Regions from separate parts of the Ramlibacter sp. 2FC genome, predicted to be linked through region 1. Evidence: predicted binding sites of a transcription regulator. Region 1 holds the regulator's gene; each other region holds the start of a gene.
What was found. Region 1 encodes FNR, which switches genes on or off when oxygen is low (the NO sensors DNR and NnrR bind a similar motif). Its sites were predicted from a motif close to TTGATNNNNATCAA; they were not measured.
Positions count from the first base shown of each region.

Region 1 (7,640 bases):
CCGCAGGGCGGCGCGGCCAAGATGCGCGCGATCGCCGAGGAGGCCTCGGCCCTGGTGCGCAAGTACCAGGGCGCCTACAGCGGCGAGCATGGCGACGGCCTGTGCCGCGGCGAATGGATCGCCTGGCAGTTCGGGCCCCGGATCACCGAGGCCTTAGCCCGCATCAAGCGCCAGCTCGACCCCGGCCAGCTGCTGAGCCCGCAGCGCATCGTCGACCCGCCACCCATGGACGATACGCGGCTGATGCGGTTTTCGCCCAGCTACCGCGTGATCCCGCTGCAGCCGGCGCTGGACTGGAGCGCCTGGAACGTGCAGAACGACCCGGTGACCGAGCGCACCAGCGCGCCGGGCACGGGCGGCGACCCGGCCCAGGGCTTGGCCAAGGCCGTGGAGATGTGCAACAACAACGGCCACTGCCGCAAGTTCGACGCCGGCACCATGTGCCCGAGCTACCGCGTCACGCGCGACGAACAGCACCTCACGCGCGGCCGCGCCAACACCCTGCGCCTGGCCCTGAGCGGCCAGCTCGGCCCCGAGGGCCTGACCAGCGAGGCCGTGCGCGAGGCGCTGGACCTCTGCGTGGGCTGCAAGGGCTGCAAGCGCGACTGCCCCACCGGCGTGGACATGGCCAGGATGAAACTGGAGTACCTGCACCAGGACAGGCAGAAGCATGGCCACAGTCTGCGCGACCGGCTGGTCGCCCAACTGCCCGATTACGCGCGCTGGGCCAGCCGGCTCGCGCCGCTGCTGAACCTGCGCAACCGCGTGCCGGCGCTGGCCCGCCTGGGCGAGCGCTGGCTCGGCATCTCGGCGCGGCGCAGCCTGCCGGCCTGGCAGCGCCGGACCTTCTTCAACGCCGCGCCGGCCAGCGCCACGCGCGAGCAGCTGCTGGCCGCCGAGCGTCCCGTGGTGCTGTTCGTCGACACCTTCAACGGCCATTTCGAGGACGAGAACGCGCGCGCGGCCCTGCGCGTGCTGCAGGCCGCCGGCTACACCGTGCATGTGGCAGCCAAGGACCAGGCCGGCGGCAGCCACCTGTGCTGCGGCCGCACCTACCTCGCCGGCGGCATGGTGGACCAGGCGCGCGCCAAGGCAGGCGAGCTGGTCGAGGCCCTGCGGCCCTTCGCCGAGCGCGGCATCGCGATCGTCGGCCTCGAGCCCTCCTGCCTGCTGACCCTGCGCGACGAGGCCCTGGCCCTGGGCCTGGGCGAGGCCGCGCAGACCGTGGCGGGCCAGGCCCTGCTGCTGGAGGAATTCCTGGCGCGCGAGGCCGCGGCGGGCCGGCTCGAGGACCTGCGCGCACGCCTGGCGCCGGCGACGCGGCCCATCCTGCTGCACGGCCATTGCCACCAGAAGGCCTTCGGCGCCGTGAGCCCCGTCCTCGAGGTGCTGCGGCTGATCCCCGATGCCAGGCCCGAGCTGATCGAGAGCAGCTGCTGCGGCATGGCCGGCAGCTTCGGCTACGAGGCCAGCCACTACGAGGTGTCGATGCAGATGGCCGAGCTCAGCCTGCTGCCCGCGCTGCGCGCGGCCCCCGACGCGCTGGTGGTGGCCGACGGCACGAGCTGCCGGCACCAGATCCACGATGGCGCCCAGCGCGAGGCCGTGCACGTGGCGCAGCTGCTGGCCCAGCACCTGGCCGGGTAGGGTGCCGCACCCCGGCGCTCAGGGGGTCAGGCACCAGGGCGCCTGGTCGTGAGCCAAGCCCATCCACAATGCCCAGCCCGAGCTCAGCGCCAGGGCCAAGCCGGCCAGGCGCACGCCCCAGGCGCCGCTGCCGCCGCCGCCCAGGCGCAGCCACAGCCAGGGGCCCAGCATCAGCGAGACGCTGCTGCCCAGCGCGAACGAGGCCATGGTCAGGGCGCCGTCCAGCACGCTGCCGCTGAGCGCCGCCACCAGCAGGGCCGAGTACAGCAGGCCGCAGGGCATGAAGGCCCAGAGCGCGCCCAGGGCCAGCGGCGCGCCGCGCCCCCAGGACGCGTGCAGGGCGCGCACGCGGCCCCAGAGCCGGCGCGCCGTGCCGTCCAGCCAGACCGGCTGGCGCGCCTGCCACAGCAGCAGCAGGCCCAGCGCCACGGCCGCCACGTGCAGCAGGCTCCACACGGGTCGGAGCACGGCCGTCTGCGTGGTCAGCCAGCCCAGGCCCTGCACCGAAGCCGCCGCCAGCCCGCCCAGGCCGGCATAGCCGGCCACGCGGCCCAGCTGAAACAGGCCCATGGCCGAGGCGCCGCGCTCACCGGCGGCCTTGCCTATGCCGGCGCAGGCTGCGCCGCACATGGCGATGCAGTGGGGCCCGCCCACCAGGCCCATGAGGCCGGCCGTGATCGCCAGGGATGTCTGCATGCAGGCGTTTTAAATGATCTTGGAAAAACGCGCGCGCGTGCGGTCGGCCTGCAGGTAGCGGTCGAACACCATGGCAACGGCGCGCACGAAGAACCAGCCCATGGGCGTGACCTGCAGGCTGGCCTCGCCGAGCTCGACCAGGCCCTGGTCCTGCAGCCCGCGCAGCGTCTCCAGCTCGGCCGCGAAATAGCTCCGGAAGTCGATCAGGTAGGCCAGCTCGATCGACTCGAACTGGAGCTGGCCCTGGCACATGATGGCCATGATCACGGCCCGGCGCACCAGGTCGTCGCGCGACAGGGCCAGGCCGCGCACCACGGGCAGACGCCCCTGGTCCAGCGCGTCGTAATACTCCTCCAGGGTCTTGGCGTTCTGGCTGTAGGTGGCGCCGACGCGGCCTATGGCCGACACGCCCAGGCCGATCAGGTCGCAGTCCGGCTGGGTGCTGTAGCCCTGGAAGTTGCGGTGCAGCCGGCCCTGGCGCTTGGCCACGGCCAGGGCGTCGCCCGGCAAGGCGAAATGGTCCATGCCCACGTAGACATAGCCGCCCTCGGGGAACACCGAGAGCGCGCTCGCCAGCATGGCCAGCTTGGCGGCCGGATGCGGCAACTCGGCCGCGAGGATGCGCCGCTGCGGCTTGAAGCGCTCGGGCAGGTGGGCGTAGGCATAGAGGGCGATGCGGTCGGGCCGCAATTGCACCACCTGGGCCAGGGTGCGATCGAAGGACTCGGGGGTCTGCTGGGGCAGGCCGTAGATCAGGTCCACGTTGACCGACTCGAAGTCCAGCCGGCGCGCGGCCTCGACCAGGGCGAACACCTGCTCGGCCGGCTGGATGCGGTGCACGGCCTTCTGCACCGCAGGGTCGAAGTCCTGCACGCCGAAGCTCAGGCGGTTGAAGCCCAGCTCGGCCAGCACGGCCAGGCGCGCCTCGTCGACCGTACGCGGGTCGATCTCGATCGAGTACTCGCCGCCCGGCGCCAGGTTGAAGCTGCGCCTGAGCATGGCCATCAGCTCGCGCAGCTCGGCGTCGCTCAGGAAGGTCGGGCTACCACCGCCCAGGTGCAGCTGGCTCAGGTTCTGCCCCACGCCCAGCTGCGCCGTGTGCAGGTCGATCTCGCGGCTCAGGTAGCGCAGGTAGGCCTCGCCGCGCTCGTGGTGCTTGGTGATGATCTTGTTGCAGGCGCAGTAGTAGCACAGCGACTCGCAGAACGGAACATGCACGTAGAGCGACAGCGGCAGCGCCATGGCCGCCGCGCCCGAGCGGCGCTGCACCAGCGCCTGGACATAGTCGGCCTCGCCGAAGGCCTCGACGAAGCGGTCGGCGGTCGGGTAGGAGGTGTAACGGGGCCCTGGCACGTCGTAGCGACGCAACAGCTCCGGCGTGATGACATGCCCCGTTGTATTGGTATCTTGCATGGTTCTTACTGTGCCGCCAGGTCGCTTCCGGTTCCTTGACATGGATCAACTTCCAGCCATGCGCTGCGAGCGACAATTTGAGGCATGTCAGAAAGGTTTTCCGCATGTCGGCCCGCCGGACGGCTCCGAAAGGGGTACCCTGCGAACCGTCCCTCGCGTCACCGCCCCGGATCCAACGCATGAACCCTCAAGCCATCAAAGTCGCCTGCTCCAACTGCAACCTGCGCGAGCTGTGCATGCCCATGGGCCTCAAGCCCGAGGAGCTGGACCGCATCGACGAGGTGGTGGCCACGCGCCGCAAGGTCAAGCGCGGGGCCATGCTGTTCTCCAACGGCGAGAAGTTCACGTCCCTGTACGCGATCCGCACCGGCTTCTTCAAGACCTGCATCGCCACCGAGGACGGACGCGACCAGGTCACGGGCTTCCAGATGGCCGGCGAGATCATCGGCCTCGATGGCATCGTGCACGACCACCACACCTGCGACGCGGTGGCGCTCGAGGATGCCGAGGTCTGCGTGATGCCCTTCGACCGCATCGAGGAGCTCTCGCGCGAGGTCACGGCACTGCAGAACCACGTGCACAAGATCATGAGCCGCGAGATCGTGCGCGAGCACGGCGTGATGCTGCTGCTGGGCAGCATGCGCGCCGAGGAGCGCCTGGCGGCCTTCCTGCTCAACCTGGTTCAGCGTCTGCATGCCCGCGGCTTCTCGCAGTCCGAGCTGATCCTGCGCATGACGCGCGAGGAGATCGGCAGCTACCTGGGCCTCAAGCTCGAGACCGTGAGCCGCACCTTCTCCAAGTTCGTCGAGGACGGCATCGTCGAGGTCAAGCAGCGCCATGTGCGCATCCTCGACACCGAGGCGCTCAAGCGCATCGTCAACAACCAGTCCTGCCAGTAAGGCGGGCTGCGCCCGCCCCTTCCGGCCCTCCAGACCTCAGCGGCAGCCTTCCTGCCTGGCACAGTCCTCGGGCCGTGCGTCCGGCGGCACCGGGCAGCGGTTCACCTCGAACGGCGAGAGCGAGAGCAGCGTGGTCAGCGCGCTCGAGGCCATGGTCATGAGCCAGAACACGAAGAAAGCCAGCGTGTAGACGCCCAGGCGCGACAACGCCAGCGGCTGGCCGAACCAGTGCAGGTCCTCGGGGTCGACCATGGCGAACACCAGCATCTCGAGCACGCCGGCCACCAGAAAGGCCGGCCAGGCGATCCACATCCAGCGTCTTGCGAGCATCTAGGCCTCCTTGTCGAGCCGGGCCTCAGGGCCGCGCCGCAGCCGGCTGGGCGGGCACGCCGGTGGCGGCATGGTTGCGCGCCTGCAGGGCCGGCGCCAGGGCGGCCTGCCCGGCCTGCTGGGCCGGCCCATGGCCGCCGATCACCGGGTCGGGCGTGCGCAGCGCCAGGAACAGGGTGACGAAGCCCGCCACCACCACGATGGCCGGTCCGGCGATCAGCAGCCAGACATGGCCGTGTTTCCACCAGGGTTGCGCTTGTCTGTCCTGCATGAGCACTCCTTACCTCGGAACCAGAAACACCGACTTCTCACTCACCTGCCCCGCGCCGTCCAGAGTCTTCACCTGGAACTGGATCGGGTGCGACCCGGCGGATGCCGCGCCGTAGGGCAGCTGCAGCCGCACCGGCAGCCACAGCGACTGGGTGGCCTCCACGGTCGCGCTGTCGCCGCTCACCACGGCGAGGCCGGGCAGGCCCTGGGCCGCGATGCTGAACTGCTGCTGGCGCTCGGTGGCGTTCATGATCTGCAGCCGGTAGACGTTCTCGATCCGCCCGCCGCTGACGATGCGCGCCAGCGCGGCGCGGTCGCGCACCACGTCGACCTTGAACGGCGTGCGCAGCCACAGGCTGGCCAGCAGGGCCAGGCTCACCGCGCCCAGGATGGCGGCATAGACCAGCACCCGCGGCCGGAAGACGCGGCGCAGCAGCTGCGCGCGCGTCCAGCCGCCGGCCACGGCGTTCTGCGTCGAATAGCGGATCAGCCCGCGCGGGTAGACCATCTTGTCCATCACGCTGTCGCAGACATCGACGCAGGCGGCGCAGCTGATGCATTCGTACTGCAGCCCCTTGCGGATGTCGATGCCGGTGGGGCAGACCTGCACGCACAGCGTGCAGTCTATGCAGTCGCCCAGGTTCAGCGCCTTCGGGTCGGCCTTGCGCGAGCGCGCGCCGCGCGGCTCGCCGCGCGCCTCGTCGTAGCTCACGATCAAGGTGTCGCGGTCGAACATCGCGCTCTGGAAGCGCGCGTAGGGGCACATGTACTTGCAGACCTGCTCGCGCAGGAAGCCGGCGTTGCCGTAGGTGGCGAAGCCGTAGAACAGGACCCAGAAGGTTTCCCAGGGCCCCGTGCCCAGCTGCAGGAAGGACTGGCCGAGCTCGCGGATCGGCGTGAAATAGCCGACGAAGCTGTAGCCGGTCCACAGCGAGAGTAGCACCCAGACCCCCTGCTTGCCGCCCTTGCGCGCCAGCTTGGAGGCCGACAGGGGCGCAGCGTCGAGCCGCATCCTGGCCTGGCGGTCGCCTTCGAGGTGCCGCTCGATCCAGAGGAAGAGCTCGGTGTAGACCGTCTGCGGGCAGGCGTAGCCGCACCACTGGCGGCCGGCCACGGCGGTGAACAGGAACAGCGCCATGGCCGAGATGATCAGCAGAGCCGCCAGGTAGATGAAGTCCTGCGGGTAGAGCACTAGGCCGAAGATGTAGAAACGCCGCAGGCCCAGATCGAACAGCACGGCCTGGCGCTGGCCCCACTCGAGCCAGGGCAGGCCGTAGAAGACCAGCTGGGTCAGGATCACCAGGCCCCAGCGCCAGCGTGCGAACAGGCCCGAGACGCTGCGCGGGTAGATCTTCTTTTGCGCCTCGTAGAGCGAGACCATCACCTCGTCGGCCGCGGGCGCGGCGACGATGGGGATGACCCGCGCAGTGGTCGTCCTCTGGTTGGGCTTCACGGGCTGCCCTTCTCAAGGTCTTGGCAAGCGCTACACCACGCGCCGCGGCAGGCGGTATCCGGCGGGGGCTCATACTGTGGCGGTCGGCGCGTTGCGCCGACTCCACTGCGATGCTCGCCGCCACACAAATCGCCCCCACCGGACACCGCCTGCCGCGGCAAAGTGACACCGCGGCGCTCGCTGCTAGTCCAGCGAAACGGGGAAATCGGCTGTGCGCCGGGGTCGCAACGGGCGCAGGGCAAGGCGCGCGCCGCAGCCAAGGCTGGCCGCCTTGGCAAGGTGCGCAACGCCGCCATGCGGTCGTTGCGACCCCGGCCCTGCGGGTGAGTGCCTGGCAGGGCCGCACTCGTCGTTGCCGTGCTCGCCGGGTGTCCAACCCGGCTGCGCCCGCCGCCTCGATTGCGGCCCTGCCAGGCACTCACGCACAGCCGATTTCCCCGTTTCGCTGGACTAGTGGCTCGCCAACCATGCCTCTGCAAAGGCGTGTGCGGGCAGGTCGCAGCGCGCCTTGAGGGCGCCGAGGAGCGCAGGTCTGGCGGCCGCGCGCGCAGCGCGCTTCGTGAACTGACTCGTCGCGCTTGTTTGAGCGGCGCGAGCGAAGCGAACAAAGCGAGTTGCGCGACGGGCCGCCAGACCGAGCACCGCAGGGAAGTCGCCGCGCAGCGGCGATCGCCCTCATTGAAGCGCTGCGGCCTGCCCGCGCACGCCTTTGCCGCGCGGTGCAGCGAACACGTCGAAAGGGACGGCTGCAAGGACACCCCCCTCAGGGCGCCCTGCGCGCGTTCTTGTTCGACAGGCCCCAGACATAGGCGGTCAGCACATGGATCTGGTCTTCGGTCAGCTTGCCGGCCTGGGCCGGCATCTGGTTGAGCTTGCCCTGGTTGATCATGGCGACGATGGCGTTCTCGCCCCAGCCATGCAGCCAGATGTCG
Region 1 is NZ_SCMM01000053.1:1,435-9,074, forward strand. It holds gene FFS10_RS18795 (FAD-binding and (Fe-S)-binding domain-containing protein) at 1-1,647, shown strand, start outside; gene FFS10_RS18800 (sulfite exporter TauE/SafE family protein) at 1,666-2,343, opposite strand; gene hemN (oxygen-independent coproporphyrinogen III oxidase) at 2,353-3,756, opposite strand; gene fnr (fumarate/nitrate reduction transcriptional regulator Fnr) at 3,936-4,655, shown strand; gene FFS10_RS18815 (hypothetical protein) at 4,692-4,985, opposite strand; gene FFS10_RS18820 (nitrogen fixation protein FixH) at 5,011-5,256, opposite strand; gene ccoG (cytochrome c oxidase accessory protein CcoG) at 5,266-6,708, opposite strand; gene ccoP (cytochrome-c oxidase, cbb3-type subunit III) at 7,472-7,640, opposite strand, start outside.

Region 2 (7,640 bases), on a different contig from region 1:
TTGCTCGCGCTGGCGCCCGAGCGCGTGGTGCGCGAATTCGGGCCCACGATAGACGGCACCGACGCGGTGCGCAAGGTGCTGGGCCACACGGCGCGCGCGCTGCGCTGGCTGCGCGCCGAGACCGTGCGACTGATGAACGAGGGCCTGGGCGAGCGCGAGATCCTGGCGCGCATGCACTACCCGGACGAGCTGTTCGCCGTGCCCTGGATGCGCCCGACCTACGGCGACCCGAGCTACATCGTGCGCGACATCTACCGCTCGGAGAACGGCTGGTGGGACCGCAACCCCACGACGCTGCATCCCGCGGCCCCCGCAGCCCTGGCCCGCGCCCAGGCCGAGGCCATCGCCGACAAGGCCGCGGTGCTGGCCCAGGCCAGAAGCCTGGCCGAGCGCGGCGAGCTGCAGCTCGCGCTGCACGTGGTCGACCTGCTGGCCCTGGCCGAGGGGCCCGCGCCCGAGATCGCCGAGGCGCGCGCTCTCAAGGCCGGCTGGCTGCGCGAGCGCGCCGAGCAGCTGCGCAGCTACGTCTCGCGCAGCCTCTACCTGCACGGCGCCGCGCGGCTCGAGGCCGGCGCGGCACCCTGAAACCGTCCATCCTTCCTATCATTCCATGACATGGAGACACCCATGAAAGCACTGGCCCCACGCATCCTGTCCACCCTGGCGCTGGCCGTCCTCGCACCGCTGGCCGCGGCCCAGGGCAGCTACCCCGAGCGGCCCGTCACCCTGGTCGTGCCCACCGCCCCCGGTGGCGGCACCGACACCATCGCGCGCTTCATCGCCGAGCGCCTGTCCAAGGCACTCAAGCAGCCCTTCGTGATCGACAACAAGCCGGGCGCCAACGGCATCCCGGGCACCGACAACGTGGCCCGCGCCCAGCCCGACGGCTACCGCCTGCTGTTCACCTACACCGCAGCCCAGGTGGTCAACCCGGCCATCATGCGCAAGCTGCCCTACGACGCGCACAAGGACCTCGCGCCCATCGCGCAGATCGGCCGCGCCGGCAACCTGATGGTGGTCAGCCCCCAGCTGCCGGTGAAGAACATCAAGGAGTTCGTCGACTACGTGAAGGCCAGGCCCGACCAGATCAACTACTGCTCCTGGGGCACGGGCTCGGGCGGCCACCTGACCATGGAGAGCTTCAAGAAGCAGACCGGCCTGGTCATGACCCATGTGCCCTACAAGGGCAGCGCCCCCTGCATGCAGGACATCGTGTCCGGCCAGGTGCAGGCCGGCTTCGCCGACATCTCCTCGAGCATGGAGCTGGTGCGCGCCGGCAAGCTGCGCGCCATCGCCTACAGCGGCCCCACGCGCATGCCTCGCCTGCCCGAGGTGCCGACCCTGACCGAGGCCGGCTACCCGTTCAGCGCCTACTCCTGGTACGGCCTGTTCGCCCCGGCCGCCACGCCGCGGCCCATCGTGCAGAAGCTCAACGCCGCGATGCAGGAGGTGCTCAAGGACCCTGCCACCGTGGAGCGGCTGCACGAGCTCAACTTCACCGACATTCCGATCACCACGCCCGAGCAGTTCGCCGAAACGGTGCGCAAGGACATGGCCCAGTGGGGCGATCTGGCGCGCTCGCTGAACCTGGCGCTCGATTGAGCGTTCAGCGCCCGATCAGCCGCAGATAGGCCTCGCGCGTCTCGGGCGACACGGCATCGAGCAGCTGGGTGTAGGAGGTCTGGTGCCGCGCCAGCATGCGCGCCGAGGCCACGGCCTTGGAGCGGCAGAACCAGTGGCAGCTGTGCTGCATCAGGAACAGCTCGGCCGACAGCTGGTAGGCCTTGGCCTTGAGCGGCTGGTCGCGCGGGTTCTCCACCGCCTGGGCGATGCCCCGCGCGTGGATGTCGAAGGCCTGGCGCAGGTCGAAGGTGGCGAAGGGGAACAGCCGGTCGGCGTACGGCAGGGCCAGGACGAACTTGCTCACGCGCGCGTCCGCGGGGTCGACCCGCGCAAACTCGGCGGCGAAGCGCCGGAACTGCTCGTTGAGCGTCTTCTCGGACTCGACCAGCAGTTGCCAGATCTGGGCGCGGCGCTCGGGGTCCTCCTCGCCGAGCGCGCGCAGGTAGCCCTGGGTCAGGTGTTCCATCAGCCGCTCGATCTGGTAGCGGCCCAGGTAGCTGCCCAGCAGGGCGATGCGCCTGCGCTGCTCCCTGGACTTGAGAACGTAGACGATGGCGGCGATGGCGATCACCAGGCTGAAGGTTTCCATGCGGGCTGAAGGGGTGTTGGCGTGCAGCGCAAGTGTAGTCAGCGCCCGGCCCGCCCCCGTCAGCCGGCCGGACCAGGAGGTGCTGTTACATTTCGGATCGAAAAAAAACGGCACCCCGGCGCGGCGAGCGCTAAAGTGGGTCAAGGATCGCCGGAAGACCGGCTGGCGGGAGCTGGGCCTCCCGAGACCCTGTGCCCCGGGCACATCCCCAACTCCCCCTACGGTCAACCTCCGGCATCCTTGCATGACTTCTGCTGGAGGATTCACCATGATGCTGCGTTACGTACTTTCCGCCGCCGTCACCGCCGCGGCCCTGCTCACCTTGCCGGGCTGCGCGGTCACGCGCGGCCAGCAAACCGTGGGGGCCTATGTCGACGACTCCGCGATCACCACCTCCGTGAAGGCCCGCTTCGTCGAGAGCAAGGACGTGGACGCCGCGGCGATCAGCGTGGAGACGCTGAACGGCACCGTGATGCTGTCCGGCTTTGCCAAGAGCGCCACCGAGAAGGCCGCGGCCGACGGCATCGCCCGCAAGGTCAACGGCGTGAAGGCGGTGCGCAACGAGATCGTCGTGCGGCCCTGAGCGAGCGCAGGGGCGCGGCCGGGCCGCGCGGCGCTAGCGGCGCCCTGCCCTGCCGCGCGCCGCGCGGCGGCAGGCACGGCGGTAGGCCTGCAGCGCCGCCTGGGCAAGGCCGAGCACGCTGTGCGGCGCGTAGCCGCCGCTGAGCGGGTCGATCTCGCCCCAGGGCAGGCCGGTCAGCAGCTCCAGCCCCTCGCCCACCTGCTGCATGGTATGGATGTGGAACAGCCCCTGGGCCACGGCCTCGGCCACGTCCTGGTCCAGCATCAGGTGGCGCCGGTTGAGCGCGGGGATCAGCACCCCTTGCTGGCCGTCCAGCCCGGCCTTCTCGCAGATGCGGAAATAGCCCTCGATCTTCTCGTTGATGCCGCCCACGGGCAGCACCTCGCCGTGCTGGTTCAGCGCGCCGGTGACGGCCAGGCCCTGGGACAGCGGCACGCCCGACAGGGCCGACAGCAGGGCGTAGAGCTCGGCGCAGGAGGCCGAGTCGCCCTCCACGCCCTCGTATTCCTGCTCGAACACGATGGAGGCGGTGAGCGCCAGCGGCGCGATGTGGGCGAACAGGGCCGACAGGTAGCTGTGCAGGATCAGCACGCCCTTGTCGTGGATGGGGCCCGACATCTCGACCTCGCGTTCGATGTTGAGCACGCCCTCGTGGCCGGCAAAGGTGCGTGAGCTCACGCGCACCGGGAAGCCGAAGCGGTAGTCGCCCAGGTCCACCTGGGTCAGGCCGTTGAGCCGCCCGACATGCGCGCCCTTGAGCGCGATCAGGCGCTCGCCCTCGGCGATGGCCTCCTGCAGGCGCTGCTCGGGGTAGTCGTGGCGGAGCTGGCGCGCGCGCAGCGCCGCCTCCACGTCGCCCAGGTCCACCACGCGGCCGGCGCGCGCCTGGCACAGGGCGGCGCTTTCCATGGCCAGTGCCTCGCTGCGCAGGAAGGTGGCGCTCTGGCGCGTCTGGTCGTCGGCCGCACGGTGCGCGTCCTCGAGCAGGCGCGCCACGGCGGGGGCCGAGAAATGCGGCAGCCCCATGCGCGTGCAGCTGTGCGCGACGAAGGCCGCCGCGGCCTGGCGCGTGGCATCGCTGGCCGGCACGCTCTCGGCGAAGTCGACCTTGACGCGGAAATGGCGCGCGAACTCGGGGTCGGCCTCCTGCAGCTCGTAGTACTGCTCCACCGAGCCGATCAGCACGATCTTGACCTCCACGTCCACCGCCTCGGGCTCGAGCAGCACCGCCGCCAGCGGCGCGTGGGCGGTGCCGGGCTCCTCGATCTGCAGCCGGCCGCTGCGCAGGAAGCGGCGCAGCTTCTCCCAGACCAGGGGGTCGCCCAGCAGGTCGTGCAGGTGCAGCATCAGGAAGCCGCCATGGGCCTTGAGCAGGCTGCCGGCGCGTATGCGCGAGAAGTCGGTCACCAGCACGTCCTCGTCGGTCTGGTACTCGACGCTGCCGAACAGCATGCGGAACAGCGGGTTGTCCTCGACGATGACGGGTGCGCCGGCCAGGCCGTCGTTGTCCACCACCAGGTTCACGCGGTAGCGCGCGAGCACCGAGGCCAGCGCGTCCTCGCCGGTCTCGTCTTCCGGGTCGCCGGCCTCGAACAGCTCGACGTTGCCCAGCACGTCGCGCCCGACCTGGTCCAGGTAGGCGCCGAGCTTGACCGCGTCCTTGATGTGCTTCTTGAGCCCGACGCGGATCTCCTGCAGCTCGCGCTCGAGCAGCGGCTTGACGAGCTGGCGGCGCAGCGCCTCGAGCGCCTCGACGCGCGCGCGCTCCAGCGGGCGGGTGCGGTCCAGGAAATGGCTGATCTCGGCGCGCAGCTCCTGCTCGGCGCGGTCGAACTCGGCCCGGCGCGGGAGCGGCAGGTCCATGGCCTGCTGCTCGGTCAGGGCCTGGCCGGCCTCGCCGCGCAGGGTGAACACCAGGTTGCCCTCGTCGCGGCGCAGCGCGAAGCTGCGCGCCTCGGCGAAGGCGCTGAGCTCGGCGAAGGCACGCGCCTCCTCGGCCGCATGGGCCTTCTCGATGCGCTCGCGCTCGGACTTGAACTCGGGCCCGGCCAGGCGCTGCGGGATCTCGGACTCCAGGGTCTTGCACAGGCGCGCCATGCTCTGGCGCAGCTCGCGCCCCTGGCCGGCCGGCATGCGCAGCGCGCGCGGGCGCTCGGGGGCGTCGAAGTTGTAGAGGTAGCACAGGTCGGGCGGCACCGGGCGGCCGGCGGCGGCGGCCCCCATGGCCTGGCACAGCAGGGACGAGCGGCCGCTGCCGACCTCGCCGAGCACGAACAGGTTGTAGTCGGGCTGGTCCATGGCCAGGCCGAAACGTGCCGCGGTCTCGGCGCGCTCCTGGCCGATCCAGGGCAGCGGACCGGGCGCGAGCTCCGAGGTGTCGGTAAAACCCAGCGACGCCGGATCGATGGTCAGGCGCAGCTCGGCGGCGGCGAGGCGGGCGGTGGGCATGTGGGAAGAAAGCTCAGGCAAGCCGGTTCGCCACATTCTGATACCGCCGCGCGCGGCCTGTCCAGCCAGACCTGACGCAGGTCAAAGTTCGGCCAGATTGTCCCGCCGGCCGCGCGCCCGCTTGCTACATTGAACCCAGGGCCCCGCACCGGGGCGGTATCACTGTCAGGAGAACAGCACCATGGGCAAGTCCACGCGCAGCACACAAGAGACCCGGGAGGACACGCCGCTCGAGCAGTTTTCCAACTGCCACGCGGGCATCGTCTCGCACCTGCATGCGTTCGGCGAGCTGTCCGCGCTGCTGGGGCCGGCCGCGCGCGCGCGCCAGATCGCCGAGGACATGCTGGCCAGCGCCTTCCGCGGCGAGGAACAAGACCGCGTGCGTACCATGGTCGAGCAGCTGGTGGCCCAGCACCGCGCCATCGAGTCGCAGTGGACCCGGCTCGAGCCCGAGCTGAGGAAAGTGGCCAAGGGCCAGGCCAGCGCCCTGGACGCCGACGCGGTTCAACACCTGGTGCGCCAGTACCAGGGCCACGCCGCCTTCGAGGAGCGCGAGTTCCTGCCGCTGGCCCATGCCATCCTGGGCCGCAACAGCAACCACATGGCGGCCCTGGGCCTGTCGCTGCACATGCGGCACGCGCCGCCCATCATGGCCCATATCTGAAGCCGGGCGCCCGCCGCGGCAGCCCGGCTCAGAGCAGGTCCTCGGCGGCGAAGGGCGCCAGCATGTCCAGGACGAAGCGGTCCCAGAAGCTGGTTTCCGGCTCCTCGGACACGCTGGCGCCGGCGTCCGGGTCTACCCACTGCAGTCCGGAATCGTCCGGCGCCAGCCGCACGCGGTAGGAGCTGCGCGCCATCTGCGCCTCGATGATGTCGCTCACTTGCGACGCGATGTAGCGGCTGTCGATCTCGATGTACATCTCGGTGTTGTGAAGGTCCGACCTGGGATCGAAATTCATGGAGCCCATGAACACGATGCGCCGGTCGATGACCGCCGTCTTCGAGTGCAGCCGGCCCCTCGAGTTGAACATCTGCAGGCGCCTGCTCTTGTGCGCGCCGGCCGGGCTCAGCTCGTACAGCTCCACGCCCAGGCGCAGCATGTCGGTGCGGTAGCGCTTGTACCCGATGTGCACCAGCGGCTCGTCCGTGGCGGCCAGCGAGTTGGTCAGCACGCGAAAGCGCACCTGGCGCTCCAAGCCTGCGCGGAACATCGCCATGCCGCTGCGGCCGGGGACCAGGTAGGGCGAGACGATCAGCACCTCCCTGTCGGCGGCCCGCATGGTTTGCGTGATGTCGTAGCGCAGATTCCTCGTCTCCGCCGGCCGGCCCTGCGCCTCGGCCGCCCGGGGGCCCAGCACCTTGGCGGGCGAATCCGCGTGGATCGTGGCGGGCGCCCAGACCAGCGCGAGCCTGCCTTGCGCGAGTTCCACGCTTGGCGGCCGGTCGCCCGGGTTGCCGGGCGGAGCTCGATCGGGCCGGGGGCCGCCGGCCATGTCCCGGGTCAGCGCCTCGAAGCGCTCGCGCCGCTGCCCGGGACCGCCCATGGCCGGCACGATGGCATGCAGGGGAAAGACCACGTCGCTGTTCCAGTAGGTGTCGAAGGTGGCCGCGGCCTGCTGGACGGCATCGCCGGCCACCAGCGCGTCCAGGTCGACGAAATTGGCCGAAGCGTCGAAGTCGAAATACTCGTTCGCGATGTTCCGCCCGCCAATCACCGCAAGCGCCCCATCGGCGATGTAGAGCTTGTTGTGCATGCGCCGCTGCAGGCGGTCGAATTCGCTCAGCGAGGCGATGAAGCGGCTGTAGAAGCCATCCCGGCCGGCCGGGAAGGGATTGAACAGCCTCACCTCGGCATTCGGATGCGCGGCAAGCCCGTCGAGCAGTTCGTCCAGGCCCGCCGTGTACAAATCGTCCAGCAGCAGGCGAACCCTGACACCGCGTGCCGCCGCGTCGCGCAGCAGCCTCAGGAACTGCCGGCCGGTCTCGTCGTTGCGCAGCAGGAAGTACTGCGCATCGATGGAGACCTTGGCCTGCCGCGCCAGGGCCACCCGCGCGTCCCAGGCCGAAGCCCCGTCGGGCAGAGGCTTGAAACCGGTCAGCCCCGGCGCCCCTCCCGCATCCCGCGCGGCGCGGCCGAGGGGGGTGGACGCATCGGCGGGTATGCTCTCGGAGCGGGCCCGCTCGACCTGGACGGGCAGTGCGACGCAACCGCCGAGCAGCAGGGACAGCCAGAGCCAACAGATCACCCAAAGCCCGGTGCTTGCCACGGGGGCGCAAGGCGGCCCGGTCCCGTCACCGAATACCGCTTTGGTCCTCATGGTTTGGAGATCAGGTCTTCAAATGGAAGGCGTCTCGCGCGCATGCTACTCCCTGGACCGCCGGGTGTTCAAGCAAGCC
Region 2 is NZ_SCMM01000057.1:15,247-22,886, reverse strand. It holds gene FFS10_RS23215 (alkyl sulfatase dimerization domain-containing protein) at 1-585, shown strand, start outside; gene FFS10_RS19400 (tripartite tricarboxylate transporter substrate binding protein) at 616-1,602, shown strand; gene FFS10_RS19395 (hypothetical protein) at 1,607-2,212, opposite strand; gene FFS10_RS19390 (BON domain-containing protein) at 2,481-2,795, shown strand; gene FFS10_RS19385 (Lon protease family protein) at 2,829-5,243, opposite strand; gene FFS10_RS19380 (hemerythrin domain-containing protein) at 5,425-5,907, shown strand; gene FFS10_RS19375 (phospholipase D family protein) at 5,936-7,489, opposite strand.
Region 2: a site for FNR is predicted at 5,315-5,328, ahead of FFS10_RS19380 (hemerythrin domain-containing protein). Genes of this name have one in related genera too.

Region 3 (7,640 bases), on a different contig from region 1:
GGCGGCGCGCCATGGCCTCGGCGGCGCCGCGGTTGTCGCCCGAGATCATGACGGTCTTGATGCCGCGCGCGCGCAGCGCGGCCAGGGCCTCTCGTGCGCCCGGCTTGGGCGCATCGCCGAAGGCCATGAGGGCCCGCAAAGTCAGACCATCGCTGGTCCGCTCGGCCATGGCCGAGACCGTGGCCCCCTCGGCCTGCAGCTCGGCCGCACGCGCCGCGAGCGGTCCCAGGGCCACGCCGAGCTCGTCCATCCAGCGCAGGCTGCCGATCAGCCAGCTGCGCGCGCCCAGCTCGCCCTCGCTGCCACGGCCCGGCACGGCGCGCAGGCCGTCGGGCGCCGCGATCGCCAGGCCGCGCCCGCGCGCCGCCGCGACCACGGCGCGCGCGAGCGGATGCTCGCTGCCGCTTTGCAGGCTGGCCGCTGTGCGCAGCAACCCCGCCTCGTCCTGGCCCTCGGCCGCGACGAGCGCGGTCAGCAGCGGCTGGCCCACGGTCAGCGTGCCGGTCTTGTCGAAGGCCACGGTGTCGACCCGGTGCGCGAGCTCGAGCGCCTGCGCGTCCTTGATCAGTATGCCGTGCCGCGCCGCCACGCCGGTGCCGGCCATGATGGCGGCCGGCGTGGCCAGGCCCAGGGCACAGGGACAGGCGATCACCAGCACCGCCACCGCATGGATCAGCGCGCTCTCGAAGGAGGCGCCGGCCCACAGCCAGCCGAGCAGCGTGACCAGCGCCACCCCCATCACCACGGGCACGAACACCGCCGAGACCCGGTCCACCAGGCGCTGTATCGGCGCCTTGGCCGCCTGCGCGTCCTCCACCAGCCGGATGATCTGCGCCAGCACGGTCTCGCTGCCCACGGCCTCGACCAGCATCAGCACCCGGCCCTCGCCGTTGATGGCGCCGCCGGTCAGCTTGCTGCCCGCGTCCTTGCTGACCGGCAGCGGTTCCCCGGTCAGCATGGATTCGTCGACCTGGGTGTGGCCCTCGAGCAGCCGGCCGTCGACCGGAAAGCGCTCGCCCGGGCGCACCACCACGCGGTCGCCGACCAGCAGCTCGCCCACCGGCACATCCATCTCGCCGTCCGGCCCCATCACATGGGCCAGCTCGGGCCGCAGCGCGTGCAGGGCGCGGATCGCGGCCGTGGTCTGCCGCTTGGCGCGCGCCTCCAGCCACTTGCCCAGCAGCACCAGGGTCACGACCACGGCCGAGGCCTCGAAGTACAGGTGGGGCATGTCGCCTTCCTCGGCCACCAGCCACAGCCAGACCGACAAGGCCCAGCCCGCCGTCGTGCCTATGGCCACCAGCAGGTCCATGTTGCCGCTGCCGGCCTTGAGCGCATGCCAGCCGGCCTTGTAGAAGCGCGCGCCGAGCCAGAACTGCACCGGCGTGGCCAGCAGGAACTGCAGCCAGGCCGGCAGCATCCAGTGCAGGCCGAGCAGATCGCCCACCATGGGCACGACCAGGGGCAGCGACAGCAGCAGGCCCCAGGCCACCGGCCCGAAGCCAGCCCAGGGCGAGGTGGCCGCCGCATCGATCGCGGCGTCGGCGGCGCGCGGCTCGTAGCCGGCGTCGCGCACCGCGCGGCGCAGCCGCGCCTCCATCTGCTCGCCGTGCGCGTAGACGATGCGCGCCGACTCGGTCGCCAGGTTGACGCTGGCATCCTGCACGCCGGGCACCTTCCTGAGCGCCTTCTCCACGCGCGTCACGCAGGAGGCGCAGGTCATGCCGCCTATGCCCAGGTCCAGGGAGGGGGTGGTCGTGGTGTTCATGTGTGCAGTCTCATCTTTCCCATGATGGGAAGGTCAAGCCTTGCGCCGGATCAACCCTGGCTCAAGCAGGGTCGGCGACCAGGGGCTTGACCCTCCCACGATGGCAAGGTCCAGGCTATGCTTTCCCAGTCATCGAAAGAGGAATACGCCATGAACCAGAGCTTCACTGTACAGGGCATGACCTGCGGCCACTGCGAGAAGGCCGTGACCCGCGCCATCCGCCAGCTCGACCCGCAGGCCGAGGTGCGCATAGACCGCTCCCAGGGTCGCGTCGAGGTCCAGTCCGAACAGCCGCGCGAGTCGCTGGCCCAGGCCATCGCCGAGGAAGGCTACGCGGTCGCGGCATGAACCGGCACGCGGGCGAGGCCGCATGACATGGATCGGTGTGGCCAAGGCCGCCTGGCTGCGGCATCATGTGGCCATGAACACCCCCGCCCACCTCCCCTTCGTCGAGCAGCCGAGCCGCGTCGAACGGCTGGTCACCGGTCAGCCCACCAGCGACGGCGCGGGCGTCAAGCTCAGGCGCGTGCTCACGCAGGACCTGCAGCAGCGGCTGGACCCCTTCCTGATGCTCGACAGCTTCGCCAGCGACAACCCCGACGACTACGGCGCGGGCTTTCCCGACCACCCGCACCGCGGCTTCGAGACCGTGACCTACATGATCGCCGGCCGCATGCGCCACAAGGACAGCGCCGGCCACGAGGGCCTGCTGCAAAACGGCGGCGTGCAGTGGATGACCGCCGGCCGCGGCCTGATCCACAGCGAGCTGCCCGAGCAGGAGGAGGGCGTGATGGAGGGCTTCCAGCTGTGGCTCAACCTGCCGGCACGCGACAAGATGTGCGAGCCCGGCTACCGCGACATCCAGAGCGAGGAGATCCCCGTGTTCACCACGCCCGACGGCGCCGACGGCGACCTGCGCGGCAGCGTGCATGTGCGCGTGATCGCCGGCAGCTCGCACGGCGTGGCCGGCGCCATGCAGCGCGACCCGGCGCGCTTTCCGACCGACCCGCTGTACCTGGACCTGCATTTCCTGGTCGAGGGCGCCACCTTCCAGCAGCCTCTGCCGCCCGAGCACAACGCCTTCCTCTACGTCTACCGCGGCACCGTGGAGGTGCTGGCACCGAACGGCGAGGTCACGGCCGTGCCCCGGCAGCAGATGGCCATCCTGGCCAACCAGGGCGACGGCGTCTGCCTTCACGCCGCGACCGACCAGGACACGCGCGCCCTGCTGATCGCCGGCCGGCCGCTGCGCGAGCCGATCGCGCAGTACGGCCCCTTCGTGATGAACACGCGCGAGCAGCTGATGCAGGCCATGGACGATTTCCGCAACGGCCGCCTGGCCTGACCCGCGTCCGGGTCCAGCCGCGCCAGCCCCGCGTGATCGAAAAGGCCGGCTTACCGGCCTTTTTCATGCAACTTTACAAAGGCTCATGCAGGCGCCATGGGGGCGATACAAGGCCCGCGCAGACTTCCCTTCAACCTGATGCCCGCCTTGCGCCGTCAGGCTTCTTCTCAAGGAAAGTAAGCACCATGAAACAGTTTCGCAAACACCTGCTCGTCGCCACCCTGCTGGCCTCCCTGGGCCTGGCCGCCACCGCCCAGACGCCTCCTCCTCCCGGCGGTCCGCCGGCTGCGCAACGCATGGAACCGCACGACCCGGCGCGCATGCATCAGCGCATGCAGGAGCACCGCGCCAAGCACCTGGCCGAGCTCAAGGAAACGCTCAAGCTGAACCCGGCCCAGGAAAGCGCCTGGACCGCCTTCACCGCCGCCACCCAGCTGCCGGCCACGCCGCGCGCACGCCCGGACCGCGCCGAGTTCGAGAAGCTCAGCACGCCCGAGCGCATCGACCGGATGCAGGCCTTCAAGGCCGAGCGCGACGAGCAGATGCGCCGCTACGCCGACGCCACCAAGACCTTCTACGCCGCGCTGACGCCCGAGCAGAAGAAGACCTTCGATGACCAGACCCTGCGCCATTTCGGCCGTGGCCGCCACGGTCAACAGGGCCACCACGGCATGGGCCCGCGCCACTGAAGCCCGGCTCTACAGGGCCGCGATCCGCCGGGCGCCTCGCCGCCCGGCGTGAATTGACACAGATCAAGCCTGTTTGGGGCCAGGCGCGCTAAGCTTGCCGCACCGTGCCGCCCGCCCCTTCCCCCAAGCCTCCCCAGAAGCCCGCGCAGGCCGCACCGGCCCTGCCCGCGGTGCGCGAGATCGCCCTGGACCAGCCGCTGCACTGGCTGGCCCTGGCCTGGCGCGACATCGCGCGCTGCGGCTGGCTCAGCTTCTTCCATGGGCTGGCGCTGGCCAGCTTCGGCGCAATGCTGGTGGCGCTGGCGCACGACCGCTTCTGGCTGCTGGCCGGCGCCTTCTCGGGTTTCCTGGTCGTCGCGCCGGTGCTGGCCACCAGCCTCTATGCCATGAGCCGCGCCCTGGAGCGCGGCGAGCCGGTGAACCTGCGCCTGCTGGTCGCCACCTGGACCCGCTGGCAGGGCTGGCGCCGGCGCGAGCCGGCCGGCTACTGGAGCCTGGTGCGCTTCGGCCTGCTCTTGGCCCTGGCGGGAACGGGCTGGGTGCTGACCTCGGCCGCGCTGATCACCCTGCTCGCGCCCCAGCCCGTGCTCACGCCCATGGACTTCGTGCGCCATGTGGTGCTGGCGCCTGGCCACCACCTGTTCGAGCTCTGGCTCACGCTGGGCGGGCTGCTGGCCGCGCCGGTGTTCGCCTCCAGCGTGGTCGCCATGCCGCTGCTGCTGGACCGCCGGGTCACGGTGCTGCAGGCCGTGCTCACCAGCTGGCAGGCGGTATTGAGCAACCCCCTGCCCCTGGCCCTGTGGGCCGCGCTGATCATGGGCTTCACGCTGCTGGGACTGCTGTCGCTGCTGCTGGGCCTGGTCTTCGTCGTGCCCCTGCTCGGCCATGCCAGCTGGCATGCCTACCGCGACCTGGTCGACGCCACGGCCCTGCCCGAGCGCCTGCCGCCCGCCGGGGAGGCCTGATGTTCGGCTACACGGAAGAGCAGATCGCCGCCTTCGGCCTCAGCTTCGGCGTGGCCGCCTTCATGCTCTACATGCTGTTCATCATCGCCCACCTGGCCTGGCAGTCCAAGGCCGGCAAGTTCGGCACCTTCGTGCTGTTCCTGGGCCTGGCCTTCGGCATGGTGGGCTTTGCCGCCAAGTTCGTGATCCAGTGGATGCTGGAGAAATAGGCGGCTGGTCAAGGCTACGGCCCTTGCGCCGCGTCAACGCGCCCCGCGCCAGGCCCTGCGCGCCCGGCTGCTGGTGGCGGCCGACAGCCGATTCTCGGCAACGCGGCGCGCCATGGGCATCGCCGCCGACCAGCACGACTTCGGCCGCAGCATGCTGGTGTGCTGCATGAACCACGAGAAGCCGCACCAGCACACGGCCTGGGAATGGTTCGACCATGGCCAGACCCTGGCCCTGCTGCCGATGAACGACGACCCGGCCAGCGGCGCGCCGCGCGCCTCGGTCGTGCTCACCCTGCCCACGCCGGCCATAGAGCCGCTGCTGACTCTGGAGCCGCCGGCCTTCGGCCGCGAGATGACGCGCCGCTTCGCGGGCCGCCTGGGCCCCATGAGCCTGGCCAGCACGCGCCACGCCTACCCGCTGGTGGCCGTCTACCCGCAGCGCCTGGTCGGGCCGCGCTTTGCCTGCGTGGGCGACGCCGCCCTGGGCATGCACCCGGTCACGGCCCATGGCTTCAACCTGGGCCTGCTGGGCGTGGAGCGCCTGGCCGCCCGCGTGCGCGCCGCCCAGACCGCCGGCCGCGACATCGCCGCGCCGCAGGACCTGGCGGCCTACGAACGCGAGCAGCGCCAGGCCTCGCGGCCGATCTACCTCGCGACCCAGCTGATCGCGCGCCTGTACACCCAGGAGAGCCCGCCGGCACGCCTGCTGCGCGGCCTGGCGCTGCGCCTGGGCCAGCATTGCCCGCCGTTCAAGCGCGCCGTGGCGGCCGCCTTGACGGGCGCGCATTGAGCCCGAAAACGCACCAGCGGCACAAAGCTGTGGATAGTTTTTTGACAAGTAGGCACTTATCCACAGAAAAAGCCCGTGGCCCTGATTTGTTCATGGCTGCGGCACACCACGGAAGCATGGGCGCCCACATGAGTTCATCGCATGCAAGTGCCTGACATGACTGGGAAAAAATGGCTTTTCCACAGAAGCAGCCGATCCTTATCTACTACGACTATTAATTAATAGAGAACAGAAAGAAAACCAGGAACAACTTCAGGCCGCCGTATGAGCGCCGCGGCAAGGCCCATTGCCGCCGCTGAAAACTCTGGTGACCGGCGTTGCGCCCGCTCACAAGTGGCGGCCGCCCGGCTGTTAAGATTTGCTTCTTTCCGTGCCCTTTTTCCCATGCCTGTTGCCCTCGCAGGAAGCGCCCCTGCAACGTTCGAGATCAAGAGCGCGAACCTGCCTCTGGTGGCGCTGCTGCTGAAGTCGGCCGAGCTGGCTGACGTGGCAAGGGATCTGGCCCAGCGCTTCGGCGACATCCCCGACTTCTTCGACCAGGACCCGCTGCTGGTCGACCTGACCCCGCTGCAGGACAGCGACCCGGAAGCGGAACTGGACTTCCCCGCCCTGCTGGAGCTGCTGCGCGGCTACCGCCTGCTGCCGCTGGCGGTGCGCGGCGGCAGCCCGGCCCAGCTCGCCGCGGCCCAGGCCGCCGGCCTGGTGCCTGCCGCCGACGCCCTGGTGCAGAAAACCCAGGCCGCGGCGCCGGCACCCGCTCCGGCCGCAGCACCCGCCGCGGCCCAGCCGCAAGGCGCCCTGGTGATAGACCGTCCCCTGCGTTCGGGACAGCAGGTCTATGCGCGCGGCCGCGACCTGATCGTGCGCGCCATCGTCAACCCGGGCGCCGAGGTGATCGCCGACGGCCACATCCATGTCTACGCGCCGCTGCGCGGCAAGGCCATCGCGGGCGCGCGCGGCGACGGCCAGGCCCGTATCTTCGCGCTCAGCATGGAACCCGAGCTGATCTCCATCGCCGGCATCTACCGGACCAGCGAAAATGCGCTGCCGCCCGAAATCTGGGGCCAACCCACCCAGGTGCGCCTGGTGGCGGGCCCGGACGGCGACAAGCTGGTCATGGAACCGCTGAAAGCCTGAACAGCCATGAAACCCCCACGCTTGTCGCTTTGCGTGCTGTGCCGGCCTGAATTCCACCCACCCACATTTTTCAGAAAGACTTTTCACTGATGGCAAAAATCGTCGTTGTGACTTCGGGCAAAGGCGGTGTGGGCAAGACCACCACCAGCGCCAGCTTCGCCACCGGCCTCGCCCTGCGCGGCTTCAAGACCGCCGTGATCGATTTCGACGTCGGCCTGCGCAACCTGGACCTGATCATGGGTTGCGAGCGGCGCGTGGTCTACGACTTCATCAACGTGATCCAGGGCGAGGCCAACCTCAACCAGGCCCTGATCAAGGACAAGCAGAGCGACAAGCTCTACGTGCTGGCCGCCTCGCAGACGCGTGACAAGGACGCGCTGACCCAGGATGGGGTCGAGAAGGTGCTGAACGACCTGGCCGCCATGGGCTTCGAGTACATCGTCTGCGACTCGCCGGCCGGCATCGAGACCGGGGCCCTGATGGCCATGCATTTCGCCGACGAGGCCCTGGTGGTGACCAACCCCGAGGTGTCCTCGGTGCGCGACTCCGACCGCATCCTGGGCATGCTGGGCAGCAAGACCCGGCGCGCGATCGCGGGCAAGGAGCCGGTCAAGGAGCACCTGCTGATCACGCGCTACAACCCCAACCGCGTGGCCGACGGCCAGATGCTCTCGCTCGAGGACATCCAGGACATCCTGCGCATCCGGCTGATCGGCGTGGTGCCCGAGAGCGAGGCC
Region 3 is NZ_SCMM01000023.1:37,834-45,473, reverse strand. It holds gene FFS10_RS11910 (heavy metal translocating P-type ATPase) at 1-1,768, opposite strand, end outside; gene FFS10_RS11905 (heavy-metal-associated domain-containing protein) at 1,919-2,116, shown strand; gene FFS10_RS11900 (pirin family protein) at 2,190-3,113, shown strand; gene FFS10_RS11895 (Spy/CpxP family protein refolding chaperone) at 3,299-3,802, shown strand; gene FFS10_RS11890 (DUF2189 domain-containing protein) at 3,907-4,767, shown strand; gene FFS10_RS11885 (DUF2788 domain-containing protein) at 4,767-4,976, shown strand; gene FFS10_RS11880 (FAD-dependent monooxygenase) at 4,981-5,766, shown strand; gene minC (septum site-determining protein MinC) at 6,151-6,903, shown strand; gene minD (septum site-determining protein MinD) at 6,993-7,640, shown strand, end outside.
Region 3: a site for FNR is predicted at 3,856-3,869, ahead of FFS10_RS11890 (DUF2189 domain-containing protein). Genes of this name have one in related genera too.